4 regions of the Streptomyces sp. NPDC007084 genome follow, and region 1 is predicted to be linked to each of the others. Evidence: riboswitches for the same ligand, from Rfam matches in the RefSeq annotation. Region 1 holds a riboswitch; each other region holds the start of a gene.
What was found. Region 1 has a riboswitch for S-adenosylmethionine ahead of thrC (threonine synthase). Riboswitches for the same ligand answer to the same signal wherever they lie in the genome.
Positions count from the first base shown of each region.

Region 1 (4,750 bases):
ACGACGGGGACCTCCTTGGCGACCAGGTTCATGCCGTCCCGGATGGGGTTGACGAGGGCGACGTCGGCCAGCCGGTACGCGGCCAGCGAGCGCGCGAAGTCGTCCTTGACGTGCAGCACCACCGGGGTCCAACCGGGCGTCCCGTACGCGGAGTTGATCTCGTCGGCGACGCGCTGCACCTCGGCCGTGTAGTCCCGGTAGACCGCCAGGTCCTGCCGGGAGGGGTAGGCGAAGGCGACGTGGACGACGCGCTCGCGCCACTCGGGGTGGTCGTCGAGGAGCTGCCGGTAGGCCAGCATGCCGCGCACGATGTTCTTCGACAGCTCGGTCCGGTCGACCCGCACGATCGTCCGGCGCCCCTCGCCGATCTCCTCGCGCAGCGCGGTGATCCGCTCCTCGACGTCGTCCTCGTGCGAGCGGGCGCGCAGGAACTCGGCGTCCGCGCCGAGCCCGTGCACCCCGACGAGGGTCCGCCGGGGCGGCGCCCCGTCCAGGTGCTCGACCGCCCGGGACGGCTGCTCCGCCGGGGTCACCCGGTAGCGGGCGGGGTCGATCTCGGCCGCGCAGTCCAGGAAGGCCGTCGCCCAGCGCCAGGTCAGGAAGGCCAGCCGGTCCGCGCCGAGCATGCCGTCGAGCAGTTCCGCGCGGATGTCGTCGGGCAGCATCCGGAAGTAGTCCACCGGCGCCCACGGGGTGTGCGAGAAGTGCCCGACACGCAGGTCGGGCCGGAGCGCCCGGAGCAGGCCGGGCACCAGACACAGGTGGTAGTCCTGCACCAGCACCGAGGCGCCCTCGGCGGCCTCCTCGGCCAGCGCCTCGGCGAAGGCCTGGTTGTAGGCGCGGTAGGCGTCCCACTGGCGCCGGAACTCCGCGTCGAAGACCGGCTCCAGCGGTGTCTGGTACAGCATGTGGTGGACGAACCACAGGACCGAGTTGGCGATGCCGTTGTACGCGTCGGCGTGCACCCGGGCGTCGATGTCCAGCATCCGCACGCCGTCCTCGCCGACCCCGCGCCGCACGGCCTCCCGGTCGCCGTCCCCGAGGGCCGCGCACACCCACAGGGCGTCCGCGTCCGGACCGATCGCCGAGAGCCCGGAGACGAGTCCGCCGCCGCCGCGCCTGGCCTGGAGCGAGCCGTCGTCCTGGGTCTGGTAGGTGATCGGACCGCGGTTGGACGCGACGAGAATCCGGTGAGCACCGTGCGTGGAAGCCATGCCTCGAAATCTAGCCCCGACTCGAAACGCTCAAACGTTCCCGTCGGCCGGACGCGAGCGGCCCGTCGGCCGGACGCGAGCGGCCCGCCGGCCGGACCCGGGGGCCGGCCGGCGGACCCGGTCAGGCCGCTTTCCGCTGCTGGTACTCGGCGATTTCGGACATGGGGGGCCTTTCCTCCGTGTCCACCGAGTACGTGCGCGGCTCGAAACCGTCCCGGGTGCGCTCGAACTGGGTCAGGGACGGCCGGATCAGGTGGCCGCGGGCCAGCCGCAACTGCGCGGTGCGGTAGATCGCGGCGGCCATCCGGCCGAGCGCCTGGCCGTCCTGGTGGCGGTGCTTGCGCACCCCGACGTCGACCTGGGCGAGGGCGTCCAGGCCCACCAGGTGCAGGGCGTCCACCAGCATGCCCAGCTCGACGCCGTACCCGACCGGGAAGGGCAGCCGCTCCAGCAGGGAGCGGCGGGCGGCGTACTCCCCGCCGAGCGGCTGGACGAAGCCGGCGAGCTGCGGCCAGTGCATGTTCAGCAGCGGGCGGGCCATCAGCTCGGTGACCCGGCCGCCCTGTCCGGCGGCGCCGCCCAGCGGACGGTCGTACATCGCCTTGACGAGATCGACACCGGGGTCGGTGAGCAGCGGGCCCACGATCCCGAGGACGAAGTCGGAGGAGAACTCCTTGAGGTCCGCGTCGATGAAACAGACGATGTCGCCGCTCGTCACGAGCAGCGACCGCCACAGCACCTCGCCCTTGCCGGGCACGGCCGGCAGGCCGGGCAGGATGTCGTCGCGGTGCACGACCCGCGCGCCCGCGGCGGCGGCGACCTCGGAGGTGCGGTCGGTGGAGCCGGAGTCGACGACGACGATCTCGTCGACGAGCGGCACCTGGCGCATCAGGTCGTGGCGGATGATCGCGACGATCTCGCCGACGGTCTCCTCCTCGTTGAGCGCGGGCAGCACGACGCTGACCGTCGACCCGGAGGCCCGTTTCGCGGACATGATCTTGTGGAGCGGGCGGTCGGTCAGGGACCAGGAGCGTGTGCTCAGCCAGCGGTCGACTTCATTCAGCACGGTCTGCGGCTCCTCACTGTCTGATCACACGCTCTCATCAGCGTGCCCGCTGCGGCCAGCGGCTGATCGCTTGCCGTCGTCTCGCGGTTCGGACGACTGCTTCAACTGTCCTGGCCTTCGGTTACAGTCTTGAACAACGCGGATGACCATCGCATGTCCTGGATCATCGGCACGTAATATGTTCAACAGTTCAACAACCGAATACCGCTCATCCAGAGGGGCAGAGGGATACGGCCCGATGAAGCCCCGGCAACCCTCCAGCCGGTCTCGTACCGATCGCCAGACGATCGCGTCGCGAGGCTCCCGGCTAGGGAAGGTGCCAAATCCGTCTCACGGCGAAGTGCGTCGTGAGGAAGATGAGGAGAAAGGGCCTCGCCTCCATGGCTGCGCAGACAGTTGCAAGCACCACGAACTCCGCCGAAGCGGTCGATCTCGGCCCGGCCGCGGCGCTTTCCTGCCGCGAGTGCGGACACCGCGTCCCGCTCGGTCCGGTCTTCGCCTGCGAGGAGTGTTTCGGCCCGCTGGAGATCGCCTACGACTTCTCGGCCTACGAAACCGAAGAACTCCGCAAGCGCATCGAAGCGGGCCCCGCGAACATCTGGCGCTACGCGCCGCTGCTCCCCGTCCCCGCCGACGTGGCGGACAAGCCGAACATCAACCCCGGCTGGACCAAGCTCGTGCGGGCCGACAACCTGGCCCGCGAACTCGGCGTCGACGCCGGCAAGCTCTTCGTCAAGGACGACTCCGGGAACCCGACGCACTCCTTCAAGGACCGTGTCGTCGCCCAGGCCATCGAGGCGGCCCGCGTCTTCGGCTTCACCACCCTCTCCTGCTCCTCCACCGGCAACCTGGCCGGCGCGGTGGGCGCCGCCGCGGCCCGCGCCGGCTTCCGCTCCTGCGTGTTCATCCCGCACGACCTGGAGCAGGGCAAGGTCGTCATGGCCGCGGTCTACGGCGGCGAGCTGGTCGGCATCGAGGGCAACTACGACGACGTGAACCGCTTCTGCTCCGAGCTGATCGGCGACCCGGCCGGCGAGGGCTGGGGCTTCGTCAACGTCAACCTGCGCCCGTACTACGCCGAGGGCTCCAAGACGCTCGCCTACGAGATCTGCGAGCAGCTCGGCTGGGAGCTGCCGGACCAGCTCGTCGTGCCGATCGCCTCCGGCTCCCAGCTCACGAAGATCGACAAGGGCCTCCAGGAGCTGATCAAGCTCGGCCTGGTCGAGGACAAGCCCTACAAGATCTTCGGGGCCCAGGCCGAGGGCTGCTCCCCGGTCTCGGTCGCCTACAAGGCCGGGCACGACGTGGTCCGGCCGCAGAAGCCCGACACCATCGCCAAGTCGCTCGCCATCGGCAACCCCGCCGACGGCCCCTACGTGCTCGACATCGCCCGGCGCACCGGCGGCGCCGTGGAGGACGTGAACGACGCGCAGATCGTCGACGCGATCAAGCTGCTCGCCCGCACCGAGGGCATCTTCGCGGAGACCGCGGGCGGGGTGACCGTCGGCGTCACCCGCAAGCTGATCGAGAGCGGTCTGCTCGACCCGTCGCTGACCACCGTCGTGCTCAACACCGGCGACGGCCTGAAGACCCTGGACGCGGTGGCCTCGGACACCGGCCTGACCGCGACCATCCGCCCGAACCTCGACTCCTTCCGAGAGGCTGGCCTCGCATCATGAGCGTCAACGTCCGCATCCCCACCATCCTGCGCACCTACACCGGGGGCGCCGCCGAGGTGACGGCCGAGGGCACCACCCTCGCCGAGGTCATCGCCGACCTGGAGAAGAACCACACGGGCATCAGCGCGCGCGTCCTGGACGACGAGGGCAAGCTGCGCCGCTTCGTGAACGTGTACGTGAACGACGACGACGTGCGCTTCGAGCAGGGCCTCCAGACCGCCACGCCGGACGGCGTGGGCGTCTCGATCATTCCGGCCGTCGCCGGAGGCTGAGCAATCCCGGGGATTGTTACCCCCGGTAATTCCGAACACGAAGAGTTCATGAAATCGCCCCCTCCGTGAGAGAAGCGGAGGGGGCAATTCCATGGGGTTGACCGGGGTAGGGTTGGGGAAGCCGCCCCGTTCTGGATGTTGGTTTCATGCCGGACGCATATGAGTCCTCGCCCGGCAGCCGACAAGAAGCAGCCAATGTACCCGGCCTATTTGAGCCGTTTATGGCATTTACGGGGCCCGACTTGCCCTGGATCATCGCGAGTTCTCCCTATACCGGTGATCAGCCATGCCCAGAATTCTCGTCCGATTGACCTGTTGCAGACGGCAGTTGGACAGATACATTCAGCCGCGGTCGACGCGTTCCGGCGCACACCCCCAACCCGTTGGGGGGTGGAGGTCTGACCCGGATCCGCGAAGTGCGGGTCTGTGCAAGGGCCAGTAATAGGGGAGTTAGGCATGGCTCAGGGCACCGTCAAGTGGTTCAACGCGGAGAAGGGGTACGGCTTCATCGCGGTCGAC
Region 1 covers NZ_JBEYFY010000008.1:195,378-200,127, forward strand. Annotated here, with positions in the region: gene AB0912_RS10610 (trehalose-6-phosphate synthase) at 1-1,214, opposite strand, end outside; gene AB0912_RS10615 (glucosyl-3-phosphoglycerate synthase) at 1,336-2,280, opposite strand; SAM riboswitch class I at 2,486-2,643, shown strand; gene thrC (threonine synthase) at 2,661-3,959, shown strand; gene AB0912_RS10625 (MoaD/ThiS family protein) at 3,956-4,231, shown strand; gene AB0912_RS10630 (cold-shock protein) at 4,688-4,750, shown strand, end outside.

Region 2 (4,750 bases), on a different contig from region 1:
GGCCACCGACGAGGTGACCGGGCGGCCCGAGGACACCGAGTCCCCGAAGTCCCCGCGCACCGCACGCCCGAGATGCTCCGCGTACTGGAGCAGCACGGGCTTGTCGAAGCCGTACTGGTGGCGGAGCGCGGCCAGCTGCGCCGGATCGACCTGCCCGGAGTCCGCCCCGGCACCGGCCATCGCCGACACCGGATCACCGGGCAGATAGTCCAGCACCAGGAACGACACCGTATAGGCCGCCCACAGCACGCCGAGCGCCTGAGCAACGCGCTTGATCACATAGCGACGCATGGCGGCCGCTAACCGATCCACGTGTCGTGCAACTGGATCCGGCTGGAGGCGTCGAAGTCGAGGTTGTGCACCTTCTTCGCCACGCCGAGCTGGGTCTCCAGCTCCACCACCGGTATCACGTACGCCTTGCGGACAAGCAACTCCTGTGCCTTCTTGACCAGTTCGCCGCGCTTGCCCGGATCGGCCGTCGCCGCCTGCCGGTTCAGCGCGGTGTCCAGCGGACTGGCGGGCAGGTGGTAGAAGTTGGCGAGCCGCGTGGAGTACGAGCTGCGCAGGATGTCCGGGTCGGCCCGGGTGATGTTGCCCCACACCGCGTCGAAGTCGCCGGACTGGAGCGTCGGGGCGAACTGGGTGATCTGGAGCTGCTTGAGGACCACGTCCACACCGACCGCCTTCAGCTGCTGCTGGATCAGCTCCAGCGCAGGCTGGTTGGTGGCCGCGTTGGCGAACCACTTGACGGTCAGGCGCAGCTTCTTGCCGTCCTTCGACCGGACGCCGTCACCGCCGGCCTTCCATCCGGCCTCGTCCAGCAGGGACTTGGCCTTCGCCGCGTCGAAGGCCAAGTCCGCTCCGAGGTCCGCGTAGTCCGGCGTCGTGTGCGCCAGCACGCTCGTGGCCGGCTCGGTGCCCGTCGGGAAGACGGCGTCCACGATCTGCTTCCGGTCGATGGCGGACTGGAGGGCCTGCCTGACCTTCTCGTCCTTGAACACCGGACGGGCGTTGTTCAGGCCGAGGTTGAACACGACACCCGGGTTGGCGCGCCGCTGGAGGTTCACCGCACCGCCCTTGAGCGCGGTCTCGTCGGCCTTGCCGACACTGCCCACCGCGTCGACCTGGCCGGACTGCAGACTCCCGCTGCGCACACCGGCCTCGGGCACGATCTTGAACACCAGCTTGTCCAGATACGCCTCGCCCTTCTTGGTCCACAGCGAGGAACCCCAGGCGTACTTGGCGCGCTTGGCCAGCGTCACCGAGCGGTTCTGCACATAACCGGCCAGCTTGAACGGGCCGGAGCCGACCACGCCCTTGCTGCACTTCTCCTGCGGGCTCAGCTTCACACTCGCCGCCGACTCGATGCCCAGCGAGTGGGTCGAAGTGGCTTGCAGGAACTGCGCGTTGGGCTCCTTGAACGTCACCCGGACAGTGCTCGGATCGACCACCTTCGTGCTCTGCACCCCGCTCAGGTAGCCCTGGGCGAGCGTGGCCAGGGCCCCGAGCTTCGGCACCGCGTCGAAGTTGTCCTTCACCACCTGGGCGGTCAGCGGTGAGCCGTCGCTGAAGGTGACCCCCGACCGCAGATGGAAGGTGAACGTCCGGGTGTCCGAGCTGATGTCCCAGCTCTTGGCCAGCCACGGCACGATCTTGCCGGTCTTGGGATCCTGGTCGGTCAGGGAGTCCACGACCTGGCGCAGCGAGTAGATGCTGTCGTTGCTGCCCACCTGCTGCGGGTCAACGCAGCCGGCGTCGGAACCCACCGCGAAGGTCAGAGTGCCGCCGGACCTGGCCTGGGCGTCGGTGTTGTTCGAACCGGTGCCGTCGCTCGACGAGCAGCCGCTCAACAGGATGCCGCAGGTCACGACAGCGGCGGCTGCCGCCCATCGGGCCGATCGGGAATCCGGATGCGATGTCACGGAAGGGGTTCTCCTACTCCAGAGTCGCCGCGCCTGTCCGGTGCGGACATGGCGAAGCGGGGCGGTGCGGCCGTGGACGGGCGGCACCGTTCGGGCGAGAAAGTCGGAACGGACGGGACGCTCAGGCGCGAGCCCCGGACAGGGAAGCCGGGCGTGAGCGATGCGCGAGGGCTGCGTCGACGACGGCGTACGACGTGCCCACCGAGGACCCGGCAACGCCGGGGAGAGCAGGGGTGGTTGACGGCTATCCGCGGGAACGGGCCGACGGAGTGCGTCGACCGGTGACCGGCGGGGTGCGCCGACCGGTGGGGCGTCCGGTCAGCGGCGACACAGACAGCTGGCGGAACGCTCCAGGTCGATGTGGCGGCGGCGCGAGAAACCGGAGAACATCGCCGCGGCCGCGATCGAGGCGCTCAGATCGCCGCTGATGTTCCGCACGCCTGGCCTCCCCATCTCGTCCCCCGTCAGGGGGTTCGCGCTTGCGGGGCTGTCACCCCGCCGGGCTTTCACCTGGAGCACCCCACCGCGGTGGAGGGTTGCCGGTCAGCGAGCCAGGGCTTGACGCTGACACTCAATGCCAGTCGCGATCGTACGAATCGATTCTCCGATCCGTCAATGACGAGATCGGGGACGAGACCGGGGCGAGTGGCGTCGGGCCAGTGGCCGCACCGCGCCGAGCTGCGGGATTTCATCTCCGCGCAACAACCGGGCCCGTTCGAGGGGATCTTGACGGCCCGCACAAGACTCACGCCGTCACGCCGTCACGCCGTCACGCCGTCACGCCGTCACGCCGTCACGCCGTCACGCCGTCATGACGTCCGGGACTCCGCCCCGGTACGGCCGACGCCCCCGTACGGTCCGTCGGCCGTTCGGCCCGTCTGGGCCGCCAGGCGGGTGCGCAGCCGGGTCAGACGGTCGATTTCGGCGTCGAGGGCGTCCAGCCGCCGGTCCACCACGCCCGCGCCGGGACCGTCCGTACGGCCGGAACACCGCCGGCGCGGGTCCTCGACGATCAGCGGGATGCGGTCGGCCAGGCCGCACAAGTCCTCCACCGTCAGACCGAGGGCGAGCAGGTCCCGGATCACCCGCACCCGGGCGATCTCGTCGGGACCGTACTCGCGCTGCCCGGACGCGGTGCGCCGTGGCGGCGGCAGCAACCCACGCTCCTCGTAGAACCGCAGTGCCCGTGGTGTCGTGCCGGCCGCCGCCGCCGCGTCCCCGATCCGCATCCGCTCCTCCACCCGTCGCCGTGCCGACATCCTTCGTGCCGACATCCGTCCTGTCGAGGACGTCGGCATCCGTCCCGTCGAGGACGCGGAAGGCACGGACATCGCGGCGCCGGTGTTACGGCAGGTCGACGACGACCGTTCCGAGGTGCCGCCCCTCGAACAGTTCCTGCAACGCTTGGGGAGCGCGATCGATGCCCGTGATCCGTGCGGTGGGGAAGACGATGTCCCCAGAGCGCAGCCACTCCCCGAAGCGTTTGGTCCACTCCTCCGCCGCGTCGCCGAGATCGGCGCTGCTGAATCCGCGCAGGCTGAGGCCGAGCGTGATGATCCGGAACGTGTCGATCTCCGCCGGCGAGGTGCTGCCGTCGCGGCCCCGCTCCGGCGACAGCTGCCCGGAGAGCGCGCCCACGAGCGCGAAGCGCGCGCCACGGCGCGCGGCGCCGACCGCGGCGGTGAGCTGCTCGCCGCCGACGGTGTCGAGGAGCACGTCGATGCCCTCCGGTACCGCGTCGGCGAGCTGTTCGGCGAGCGGCGCCGTCCCCGGCACGATCACGGCGTCGTAGCCCAGTTCGGCCGTGAGCCGGTCGGCCTTGCGCGCCGACCGGGTGGTGCCGACGACGCGCGTCGCGCCCAGCAGCCGGGCCACCTGTCCCGCCAGGCTTCCGACCGCGCCCGCGGCCCCCGTCACGAGGACCGTGTCGCCGGGGCGTACGGCGGCGAGCCGGGTGAGCGCGGCGTACGCGGCCGCCCCGGAGGAGAGGAACGCGACGGGGTCGGGCAGTACGTCGCCCAGGGGCAGGCAGTCGGTCTCGTTCACGAGGGCGTGCTCACGCCAGCCGAGCAGATGGGTCACGGTGTCGCCGGGGCGCAGCCGGCTGTCCGGACCCACCGCGACGACATCCCCCACAGCGGGGCCGAACAGGGCGTCGCCGAGCCGCACGGGCGGCAACGGCACCGCTTCGGCCTGCCCTCCGATGAGGGTGCGCAGCCCCGGGAAGACGAGGAAGTGCCGGTTGCGGACGACGACTTGGCCCTCCCGCGGCGCCGGGAGCGGCGTCTCGACCACGGCGAGATGCTCGGGTCCGGGCAGTCCGTCGGGCTCGGTGACGAGGTGGATCTGGCGGGTAGTGAGCGGTGGCTGAAGGGTCATGACGCGACTCCGGGGCTCGGGCGAGGAAAAGGGCACGAACCGGTGCGTCGTCTTGCGGCCGGGCCTCCCGGCCGACCCACCGGCCGGGGCACGCTAAACCCTGACGTGCGGGTCAGAGGCAAGTCGTACGGGTCAGAGACGAGTCGTACGGGTCAGGGGCAACACGTGCGGGTCAGGGGCAAGACGTGCGGGTCGGCGGGAACCTGTGCGGGGCAGTGGCAAGGGGAAGGGCGGGTTGGCCTTTCCGCGTGTGCGGCGTGCGGCGCCGGGTGTGGCTTCTACGGCCGACCCGGTGGCGCGGCCATAGCCGGTCCCGTCCGGTCCGATCCCGTCCATACGGTCCCGTCCCGTCCGATCCGGCCGGCCCCATCCGGTCTGTACGGGCACTTCACCTGATCGGAGCAGTGGCGGTGACGGACCCGGGCGGCAGGTGTTTGCGGCCCCGCTCG
Region 2 covers NZ_JBEYFY010000019.1:72,067-76,816, forward strand. Annotated here, with positions in the region: gene AB0912_RS18010 (ABC transporter permease) at 1-291, opposite strand, end outside; gene AB0912_RS18015 (ABC transporter substrate-binding protein) at 300-1,922, opposite strand; gene AB0912_RS18020 (putative leader peptide) at 2,241-2,360, opposite strand; SAM riboswitch class IV at 2,393-2,501, opposite strand; gene AB0912_RS18025 (MerR family transcriptional regulator) at 2,732-3,151, opposite strand; gene AB0912_RS18030 (NADP-dependent oxidoreductase) at 3,267-4,301, opposite strand.
Region 2: it holds a riboswitch for S-adenosylmethionine, as region 1 does, so the genes downstream of both, AB0912_RS18020 (putative leader peptide) here and thrC (threonine synthase) in region 1, are expected to answer to the same signal.

Region 3 (4,750 bases), on a different contig from region 1:
GACGTGGTGGGCGCCGTACCACTTGTGTACGTCGTGCACCTCGACCGCGGCGGGCTGGATCTCCAGCGCCGCGACGACCTCGGCCGCCGAGGCCGTGCCGGGTGTCCGGTCCTGCGGGGCCGTCCCCGTCTCGACCGTCGTCTGACGCGCGTCGCCGCTCATATCGCCGTCTCCCTCCGGAGCCGGGCCCGCGCGTCGCGCAGACCGTGCCGTACCTTCTGCAACGGGGTCGGCGGCAGGGTGCGCAGCGCGCCCCGCGAGTAGTGCCGCTCGACGTAGAACTGGACGACGGACACGACGCTGGTCAGGATCAGGTACCAGGCGGTGGCGACCAGCAGCAGCGGCACGATGTCGCCGGGGTAGGTGCTGCCCATGCTCTGCACGGAGCCGAACAGGTCGAGCAGGGAGACGTAGAAGACCAGCGAGGTGCCCTTGATCAGGCCGATCAGCTGGTTCACGTAGTTCGGGGTGATGGAGCGCAGCGCCTGCGGGAAGACGATCTTCGCGAACTGGTACCGCTTGGGCAGGCCGAGGGCGGAGGCCGCCTCGTGCTGGCCCTGGTCGACGGAGAGGATGCCGCCGCGCACCACTTCGGAGGCGTACGCCGCCTCGTTGAGGCTGAGTCCGATGACGGCCACGACCATGTCGGTGGCGAGGCGCGACTCGTCGAAGGAGAAGAAGGCCGGACCGAAGGGCACGCCGACGCTCAGCGTCTTGTACAGGGCGCTGAAGTTGTAGAGGAACAGCAGGACGACGATGAGGGGTACGGAGCGGAAGAGCCAGGTGTAGACCCAGCTCACCGCCCGGAGCACCGGGCTCGGGGAGAGCCGGGCCAGTGCCAGCAGCACACCGCCCAGCAGGCCCAAGACCGCGCTGTAGAAGGCGACTTCGAGGGTGATGAGCAGGCCGTCGAGGATCGTCGGGCGCAGGAACCAGTACTGGAAGCGGTCCCACTGGTAGAAGGGGTTGGTCACCAGGCCATGGGTGATCTGGGCGACCAGCACGAGCACGACGGCCGTGATGATCCAGCGACCGGGGCGCCGGAGCGGAACGACGCGCTGGGCCGACAGGGGCTTCGGCGCGGCGGGGACGTCGGGACGGGGGGTCGTCTCGGCGGGCGGCGCTGATCCGGAGGACACAGCTATGCCCGGAGATTCACTCATGGAGAGCTCCAGCGGATTCGGACACCCCGGACCACGGCGATCGGTGACGCGCGGGCGCGGCCGGAACGGCTCGGCGCGGAACGCGGCACGGACGCACGGGATCACGGGGGCTGGACGGAGAGGGGGCACACCGCGACAGCGGTGGTCGTCAGAGATGCGGAAGGAGAACCGTCAGCCGTGACAGAGGGTGCGACACGTGCCCGTACACAGGGCGCTGTTGACGCGCAGCAGGTCGACGGAGCGGTCCGCGCACAGCACGTCGCGGCCGAGGCGCCGCCATGCGGCCGTCCCGTCGACTGCGTACATCGCTGTCACCATCACTTCTCCGGCCCTGGGGCGTCTCGTTGTGGCCGCACGTTAGGCCTGGTCCGAAAAGAATGTCAATGCGAGTGACCACCTGATGAGACCGTGTCGTCCGCCTTCTTGACGGCGCACGGGAGCACGCCGAAACTGGCGTGGACGGTCACGATTGTCAGCGCCCACGGCGCGGGTTCGCCCGCTCCAGTGGTCATCGGCCCCGGCCCGCTGACAGGCAACCCTTCCACCGCGACGGGGTGCCCCGGGTGACGACCGGGTTCCGCCGGTGCGGCGGGGCAAGCGTGGTCTCGCGTTTCGCGAGCCCCGAGGTTGGGACCGGTGGGAATGCCGCGGAACGACTTGACGAGGCGCTTGCACATCGACCTTCTGCGCGTCTCCAGCGCTTACTGATCCGCTGCCGGCCCGTTCGATCCGGGCCGGCGCGTCCAGCGCGTTCGCTCCGCATCCAGCCGCTCATCGCCCATGCCCACAAGGCGGCGATGGCTTCCTCGTTCCCCCTAGGGAGAGTCATGCCCGAGACAGCTTCGCGCGGTTCCAGCACGTCCAACCCCCTTCCCTGTAACGAGAGTTCACCGGCACGCCCGGCCGAGTCCGCCGCGTTCGCCGTCGCCGGTGAGCCGCCGGCCCCCGGCACGGGACCGCACCCCCGGACGGTCCGGCCGGCCGCCCTTCCGCACCGCGTCCACAGTCGCATCGGCGTCGGCCTGGCCGGCGGCTTCTACCCGGCGCCGCACCGCTACGAGTTGTATCTGTCGGCGGGCTGTCCGCGCTCGCTGCGCATCTCCATCACGCTCGACCTCCTCGGCCTCAGGGACTCGGTCGCCACCACGATCCTGACGCACCCCGCCGAGACCTCCGACGCCTTCGCCTCCCTCCGCCGCGCCTACGAGGCGACGGTGCACCACTACGACGGACCGGTGACGGCCCCGGCGCTGTGCGACCGCTGGAGCGGACGCATCGTCAGCAACCACACCCCCGACATTCTCCGCGACCTCACGGGCCTGCTCGCCGGCGCTTCGGCCGCCTGCCTGCCCACACTGCGCCCGGCCGCCCTCGCCCAGGACATCGACGCGCTGCGCGACCTTGTCGACCGGCACCTCACGGCGTCCGCGCCGGCCGCCGACCGGTCGGCCGCGCTGGAACTCCTCGACCGCCAACTGGCCTGCGGCCCCTACCTGTTGGGCGACCGGCTCACGGCGGCGGACGTGGACGCGTGGGTGGCCCTCACCCGGCTCGTCCCGGCCGAGGCCCTGTGCGCCCGCCCCCGGCTGCGCGAGTACGTCCACCGGCTCGGCGAGCATCCCGCGTTCCGGGGCGCGGACGCGGGGACGCGCGCGGCGGCGTGAGCGCCTGATCCGCGCCGGAGGGCGACAGCGGGGCGGGCGGAGCCGGAGGCCGAGCCGCGGACGGAGGCGCAAGCGCCTCATGCGCGGGCGCCGGGACCGAGGCACCGCTCACGGAGCTGGAAGCGCCGCGTGCGGAGGCGGAGAGCGGGAGACGCCGCGTGCGGCGGCTGAGCGGGGCCGCGGTCCCGCTCAGCCGCCGCCCGTGAGGGCGGCGGGCGTGCGGTCCACCGGATCACCCGGGCGGGCGGGCTCCCGGACTGCGGGCTTGCGGAGCAGGAGCAGCGCCGCGTCGTCGTGCAGCCGCCCTCCGACATGGGCCTGGAGTTCGGCGTCGAGGGCGGCGAGCGTGGACGCCGGCTCGTCGCAGACATGGCGGCCCAGTCCCTCCGCGAGGGGGTAGAACGCCCGCCCGTGGTCGCGCGCCTCGGTCACACCGTCCGTGTAGAGGAGCAACTGCTCTCCGTCGGCGAAGGGGAGGACCTGGAGGGTGGGGGTCTCGGCGGTCAGCGCGCGCAACCCGAGCGGCGGCGCGGGGTGGGTGGGGTCGACGGACGACACCTGCCCGGACGTGCCGACGTGCAGCGGCGGCGCGTGTCCGCAGTTGACGACCTCCAGGCGGCCCGGCTCGGGGTAGCCGGCGACCACGGCGGTGACGAAGTCGTCGTGCCCGAGGTTGCGCGCCAGGCTCCGCTCGATGCGGCCGACCACGGCGAGCAGGTCGGGCTCGTCGTAGGCGGCCTCGCGGAAGACGCCGAGGACGAGCGCCGCGGTGCCGACGGCGGGAAGCCCCTTGCCGCGGACGTCGCCGACGATCATCCGGACGCCGTAGGGCGTGGGCACGAGGGCGTAGAGGTCTCCGCCGATCCGGGCCTCGGCCGCCGCGGCGCTGTAGCGGACGGCCACCTGGAACGGGCCGACGCTCGACGGGATCGGGGCGAGGAGGGCATGCTGCGCGGCCTCCGCCACCGACCGGACCGCCGCGAGCACCCGCTCCCGCCGCCACCGGAGGGCGCTGGCCAGGACGCTCGCGAGGGTCACGGCGGCCAGGGCGGAGAGCACGGCGGCCAGCTCCTCGGCGGGGACGCCGTCCCGGACGCCGAGCAGCGCGCTGGAAACTCCGGCGAGCAGGCCGACGCACAGGACACCGCAGGGCCGGCTCGTGGCGGCGGCCAGCGCGGGCCCGGCGGCCAGCACCGACAGCCAGATCACGCCCGTCCCGCCGGTCAGGTCGACGAGCACGACGGTGACGACGACGAGCAGGGGAAGCGTCGAGGTGCCGAAGGCGAGGTCGGTGAGGGTGGTGCGCCGGGCGCACGCCGCCGCGGTGCCGAGCGCGCGCACGGCGTCACAAAGAGTCCGGTTCCCGTCCTTGCCTGTCCGTCCGTGTCCGCCGCCGTACTCTCGGTCCTGATTCATACTCGGGCGCAGTCCTCACCTAGATTCCTCAGAAATGTCCGTTTCATCTAGGAAATACGTTCGACGTAAGCGCCGCAAGGAGCGGGTTTTCAGATAGTGAGCGACAGTCCGCGCGTCACCCGGTTCGCGGTCGGGACGAGCCTTGTCAGCACCTGTTCGATCCGGGGCAGCCGGTCGGCGGGCAGCGAGACGCCGAGCGAACCGAGGGTGTCCCCGCTGTACACGGGCACGGCGACGCAGACGGTGCCGAGGGCGTACTCCTCCAGGTCCGTGACCGCCGGGGCCAGCGGTGAGGAGGCGAGCCGGCGCAGCAGCTCGGTCCGGCTGGTGATGGTCCGCGGGGTGAGGTCGGCGAGGGCGTGCCGGGCGAGGTAGTCGTCGCGGGACTCCTCGTCCATCTCGCGCAGGACGGACTTGCCCAGGGCGGTGGCGTGTCCCGCGTCCTCGAAGCCGACCCAGAGGTCGACCCGGGGCGCCCGGGGGCCGTCCACGATCTCGGCGACCCGG
Region 3 covers NZ_JBEYFY010000005.1:114,210-118,959, forward strand. Annotated here, with positions in the region: gene AB0912_RS06895 (amino acid ABC transporter ATP-binding protein) at 1-60, opposite strand, end outside; gene AB0912_RS06900 (amino acid ABC transporter permease) at 159-1,163, opposite strand; gene AB0912_RS06905 (hypothetical protein) at 1,335-1,469, opposite strand; SAM riboswitch class IV at 1,625-1,769, shown strand; gene AB0912_RS06910 (putative leader peptide) at 1,806-1,871, shown strand; gene AB0912_RS06915 (glutathione S-transferase C-terminal domain-containing protein) at 1,991-2,827, shown strand; gene AB0912_RS06920 (PP2C family protein-serine/threonine phosphatase) at 3,017-4,243, opposite strand; gene AB0912_RS06925 (IclR family transcriptional regulator C-terminal domain-containing protein) at 4,333-4,750, opposite strand, start outside.
Region 3: it holds a riboswitch for S-adenosylmethionine, as region 1 does, so the genes downstream of both, AB0912_RS06910 (putative leader peptide) here and thrC (threonine synthase) in region 1, are expected to answer to the same signal.

Region 4 (4,750 bases), on a different contig from region 1:
CATCGCGGCCATCGCGGCGATCGCCTCGATCAACCCGATCTGGTCGATGGGCCCCTACCGCCCCGACCAGGTGTCCACGGGCGCCCAGCCCGACTGGTACATGGGCTTCTCCGAGGGCCTGATCCGTGTCATGCCCGGCTGGGAGATCAACCTGTGGGGTCACACGCTCGTCCTGGGCGTGTTCATCCCGCTGATCATCTTCCCGCTGGTCCTGGTCGCGATCGCGGTCTACCCGTTCATCGAGTCCTGGGTCACCGGCGACAAGCGCGAGCACCACATCCTGGACCGCCCGCGCAACGTCCCGACCCGGACCGCGTTCGGCGCCGCCTGGATCAGCTGGTACTTCGTGCTGCTCGTCGGCGGCGGCAACGACATCTGGGCCACGCACTTCCACCTGTCGATCAACGCGATCACCTGGTTCGTGCGGATCGCCTTCTTCGTCGTGCCGGTGCTCACCTTCCTCGCCACCAAGCGGATCTGCCTCGGCCTCCAGCGCCGGGACCGGGACAAGGTCCTGCACGGCCGCGAGTCGGGCATCATCAAGCGCCTGCCGCACGGTGAGTTCATCGAGGTGCACGAGCCGCTCAGCCAGGACGCGCTGCACACGCTCACCGCGCACGAGCAGTACAAGCCGGCCGAGATCGGCCCGACGGTCGACGAGAACGGTGTCGAGCGCAAGGTCTCCGGCCCGCAGAAGCTGCGCGCCAAGCTGAGCCAGGGCTACTACGGGGAGGACAACCAGATCCCCAAGCCCACCGTCGAGGAGTACAAGGAGATCACGAGCGGCCACGGCCACCACTGATCCCCGGCAGCACCCCGCGCCGGCAGTTCGCCACGGCGAGAGCCCCGTCCACGGACGGGGCTCTTCGCCGTCTGCGGGGCTGGATAGGGTGGACTCACCCCCGTGACGCGGGGGCTCCCACCCGTGTGACCCAGGAACCCAGGAGCGACCATGAGCGCTGTGCACCCCGCTGGAGGCGACACCGCGGCGGGCCGGTCCTGGCCCGAGGTGCTGAACGGTCTCCTCGAAGGCCGCGACCAGAGCGCGGACGACACGGCCTGGGCGATGGACCGCATCATGCGCGGCGAGGCGACCGACGCGCAGATCGCCGGTTTCGTGGTGGCGCTGCGGGCCAAGGGCGAGACCGTCCAGGAGATCTCCGGACTCGTCCGGGCGATGTACGAGCACGCCAACGTGATCGAGGTGCCCGGCCGGACCGTCGACATCGTCGGCACCGGCGGCGACGGCGCGAAGACCGTCAACATCTCCACGATGTCCTCGATCGTGGTGGCCGGCACCGGCGCCAAGGTCGTCAAGCACGGCAACCGCGCCGCGTCCTCCGCCTCCGGCTCCTCGGACGTCCTGGAGAAGCTCGGCGTCAATCTCCAGCTCACGGTGGACCGGGTCGCGCGGGTGGCCGAGGAGGCCGGCATCACCTTCTGCTTCGCGGTGAAGTTCCATCCGGCGCTGCGGCACGTGGCGGCGGCGCGCGGACAGCTCGGCATCCGCACGACCTTCAACGTGCTGGGCCCGCTCACCAACCCGGCCCGGGTCAAGGCCCAGGCGGTCGGGGTCGCCGACCCCCGGATGGCGCCCATCGTGGCGGGCGTCTTCGCCGAGCGCGGCAACTCCTCGCTCGTCTTCCGCGGCGACGACGGCCTGGACGAGCTGACCACGACCGCCGGCTCCCGGGTCTGGGTGGTCCGCGACGGCAAGGTCACCGAGGAGCACTTCCACCCCCGGGACGTCGGCCTCGACGTGGTCCCGGTGGAGGCGCTGCGCGGCGCCGACGCGGCGTACAACGCGGAGGTCGCCCGGCGGCTGCTGGACGGCGAGACGGGGCCGGTGCGCGACGCGGTGCTGCTGAACTCGGCGGCCGCCCTGGTGGCCCTGGAGCCGGCCGACGCGCCCCTCGCGGACCAGCTCCGCGCCGGGATGGCGAAGGCCGCCGAGGCGATCGACTCCGGCGCGGCCAGGCGCACCCTCGACCGGTGGGTGGCGGCCAGCAACGCCTGACCGACGCGGATGTGACGCGGGGCGCGGTCCACAATCCGGACCGCGTCTTGCGCCGCGAAGATCTTCTGGCAAAATGCTGTACCAGGTCATGAGCGACAGCCATCAGGCCCCGGCCGGCTGTCCGGCAACCCTCCGTCCGTGGCGGGGTGCCCCGGGTGAAGACCAGGCCGTAGGCAGCGAGGTCTACGGCAAGCGCGGACCCCTCGCACTCTTTCGAGTGGATGCAACCAGGGGTCCTGGTCGTTCGAGGGAGCCTTCTGTGAGCAAGCGAATGCGATAGGGCGTCGAGCCCCGCCTCCGCACACCCTTTTTCCCCTTCTCCCGCGCTGAGCGCCGCTTTCGGGCGGCCGGCTCGCGCGGTGATCCCGCCTGCCTCACAGGAGTCCGCCATGTCCGTCGTCACCGCCACCGCCGCCGACTCGTCCGTCTGTGCCCCGCTGCCCGTGCTGGGCCGGGACGTCACCGTTCCGCTCGTCACCGGCGGCGAGGTCGCCTACGCGGCCCTCGACTACGCCGCGAGCGCCCCCGCCCTCCAGCGGGTGTGGGACGACGTCGCCGCGTACGCCCCGTACTACGGCAGCGTGCACCGCGGCGCCGGCTACCTCTCGCAGCTCTCCACCGACCTCTTCGAGAACGCCCGCCGGACCGTCGCCGAGTTCCTCGACTGCCGCGCCGACGACCAGCTCGTCTTCACCCGCTCCACCACCGACTCGCTCAACCTGCTCGCCGCCGCGCTCCCGGCCGGCTGCCAGGTCTTCGTCTTCGAGACCGAGCACCACGCCTCGCTGCTGCCCTGGCGCGACGCCCGGGTGACCTACCTGAACGCCCCGCGCACCCCCGACGAGGCCGTCACGACCCTGGAGCGCGCCCTCGCCGCCCGCGACCCGCACGGCCCGGCCCTCGTCTGCGTCACCGGTGCCTCGAACGTCACCGGGGAGCTGTGGCCGGTGCGGGAACTGGCCGCCGCCGCGCACGCCCACGGCGCTCGGATCGTCCTCGACGCCGCCCAGCTCGCCCCGCACCACCCCGTCTCCGTCCAGGACCTCGACGTCGACTGGGTCGCCTTCTCCGGGCACAAGCTCTACGCGCCGTTCGGCTCCGGCGTCCTCGCCGGCCGCTCCGACTGGCTGCGCGCGGCCGACCCGTACCTGGCGGGCGGCGGCGCCAGCCGCAAGGTCACCCGGCGCGCGGACGGCGGGGTGGACGTCGAGTGGCACGACAGCGCGGCCCGGCACGAGGCCGGCTCGCCGAACGTCATCGGCGCCTACTCCATCGCCTCGGCCTGCAAGGCGCTCACCGAGGAGGGCTTCGACAACCTCGTCGCCCGGGAGCGGCACCTGATCCGCACCGTCCGCGCCGGCCTCGCCGAGGTCCCGGAGGTGCGCGTGCTGTCCCTCTTCGGCGACGACGCCCCGCGAGTCGGCGTGCTCTCCTTCGTCGTCGAGGGCTGGAACAGCTCGCACTTCGCCGCCGCGCTCTCCGCCGAGTACGGCATCGGCGTCCGCGACGGCCTGTTCTGCGCCCACCCGCTCGTCCGCACGCTGCTCGGCAGCGACCCCGAGACCCAGGGGGAGTGCGGCGCCCCGGAGGCGGCGCCCGGCGAGAAGTCCCTCAACGCCATCCGTGTCAGCTTCGGCGCCGGCACTCCCGACGAGCACGTCGAGCGGTTCGTCCGCGCGGTGCGCGAGCTGGTCCGGGACGGCGCGCGCTGGCAGTACCGCACCCAGGACGGGCGCTGCGTGCCGGCGGTGTGAGCCGGCCCGCCACAGCGGTGAGCCGGGAGGCGGTGTTCGGGTCGGTCAGGAGTCGAGACCGATCGCGAACGCCGCCTCCAGGTCGTGCTGGGAGTACGTACGGAACGCCACGTGCGTGTCCGTCGCCTCGACGCCCGGGATCTTGCTGATCTTGCCGGGGATGACGTCCGCGAGGTCGTCGTGGGCCCGCACCCGGACCATCGCGATCAGGTCGTAGGTGCCGGTGACGGAGAAGACCTCGCTGACGCTCTCCAGCGACGCGATCGACTCGGCGATCTCGGGGATCCGGTCCACGCTGGTCTTGATGAGGACGATCGCGGTGATCACGGCTGGTTCTCTCCCTCGGGGGCCACTGCTGGGGGATCTCACCCTACTCGCGCTCCGCCGGCCGCCGGCTCTCGGACGGGCCCCGGTCCGGTGCCCCCGCGAGGGGCGCGGGAGCGCCGCGCCGGCCGAACCGCGCCCACGCGTAGAGGAAGCCCAGCGAGAAGCCGACCAGATGCGCCAGATAGGCCACCCCGGGGCCGGACTCGCTCTGGCCCGCCGCCAGCCACTGGAGGGTGAACCAGAACGGCAGCACCACCCAGGCCGGGAACCTGAGCGGCAGGAAGAACAGGAACGGGAAGAGACTGGTCACCCTGGCCTTGGGGAACAGGTACAGGAACGCGCCGAGCACCGCGGAGATCGCCCCGGACGCCCCGACCAGGGACTGTTCCGAGGACGCGTTGGCCGCCGCGTAGCCGAGCAGGGCCAGGTAGCCGCAGCCCAGGTAGAACAGGCAGAACTCCACATGGCCCATGCGCTCCTCGGTCAGCAGCCCGAAGACGTAGAAGAAGAGCATGTTGCCCAGGAGGTGGAGCCAGCTTCCGTGGATGAACAGGGCCGTCGCCGGGGTGAGCACCTCGCGCGCCGGCCCGTCGAACAGATCGGCCGGCACCACGCCCCAGCGCCGGAAGTACGCCCGCTGGACCGCCAGCAG
Region 4 covers NZ_JBEYFY010000029.1:33,617-38,366, forward strand. Annotated here, with positions in the region: gene AB0912_RS22585 (ubiquinol-cytochrome c reductase cytochrome b subunit) at 1-802, shown strand, start outside; gene trpD (anthranilate phosphoribosyltransferase) at 953-2,017, shown strand; SAM riboswitch class IV at 2,102-2,218, shown strand; gene AB0912_RS22595 (aminotransferase class V-fold PLP-dependent enzyme) at 2,407-3,771, shown strand; gene AB0912_RS22600 (Lrp/AsnC ligand binding domain-containing protein) at 3,817-4,098, opposite strand; gene AB0912_RS22605 (rhomboid family intramembrane serine protease) at 4,142-4,750, opposite strand, start outside.
Region 4: it holds a riboswitch for S-adenosylmethionine, as region 1 does, so the genes downstream of both, AB0912_RS22595 (aminotransferase class V-fold PLP-dependent enzyme) here and thrC (threonine synthase) in region 1, are expected to answer to the same signal.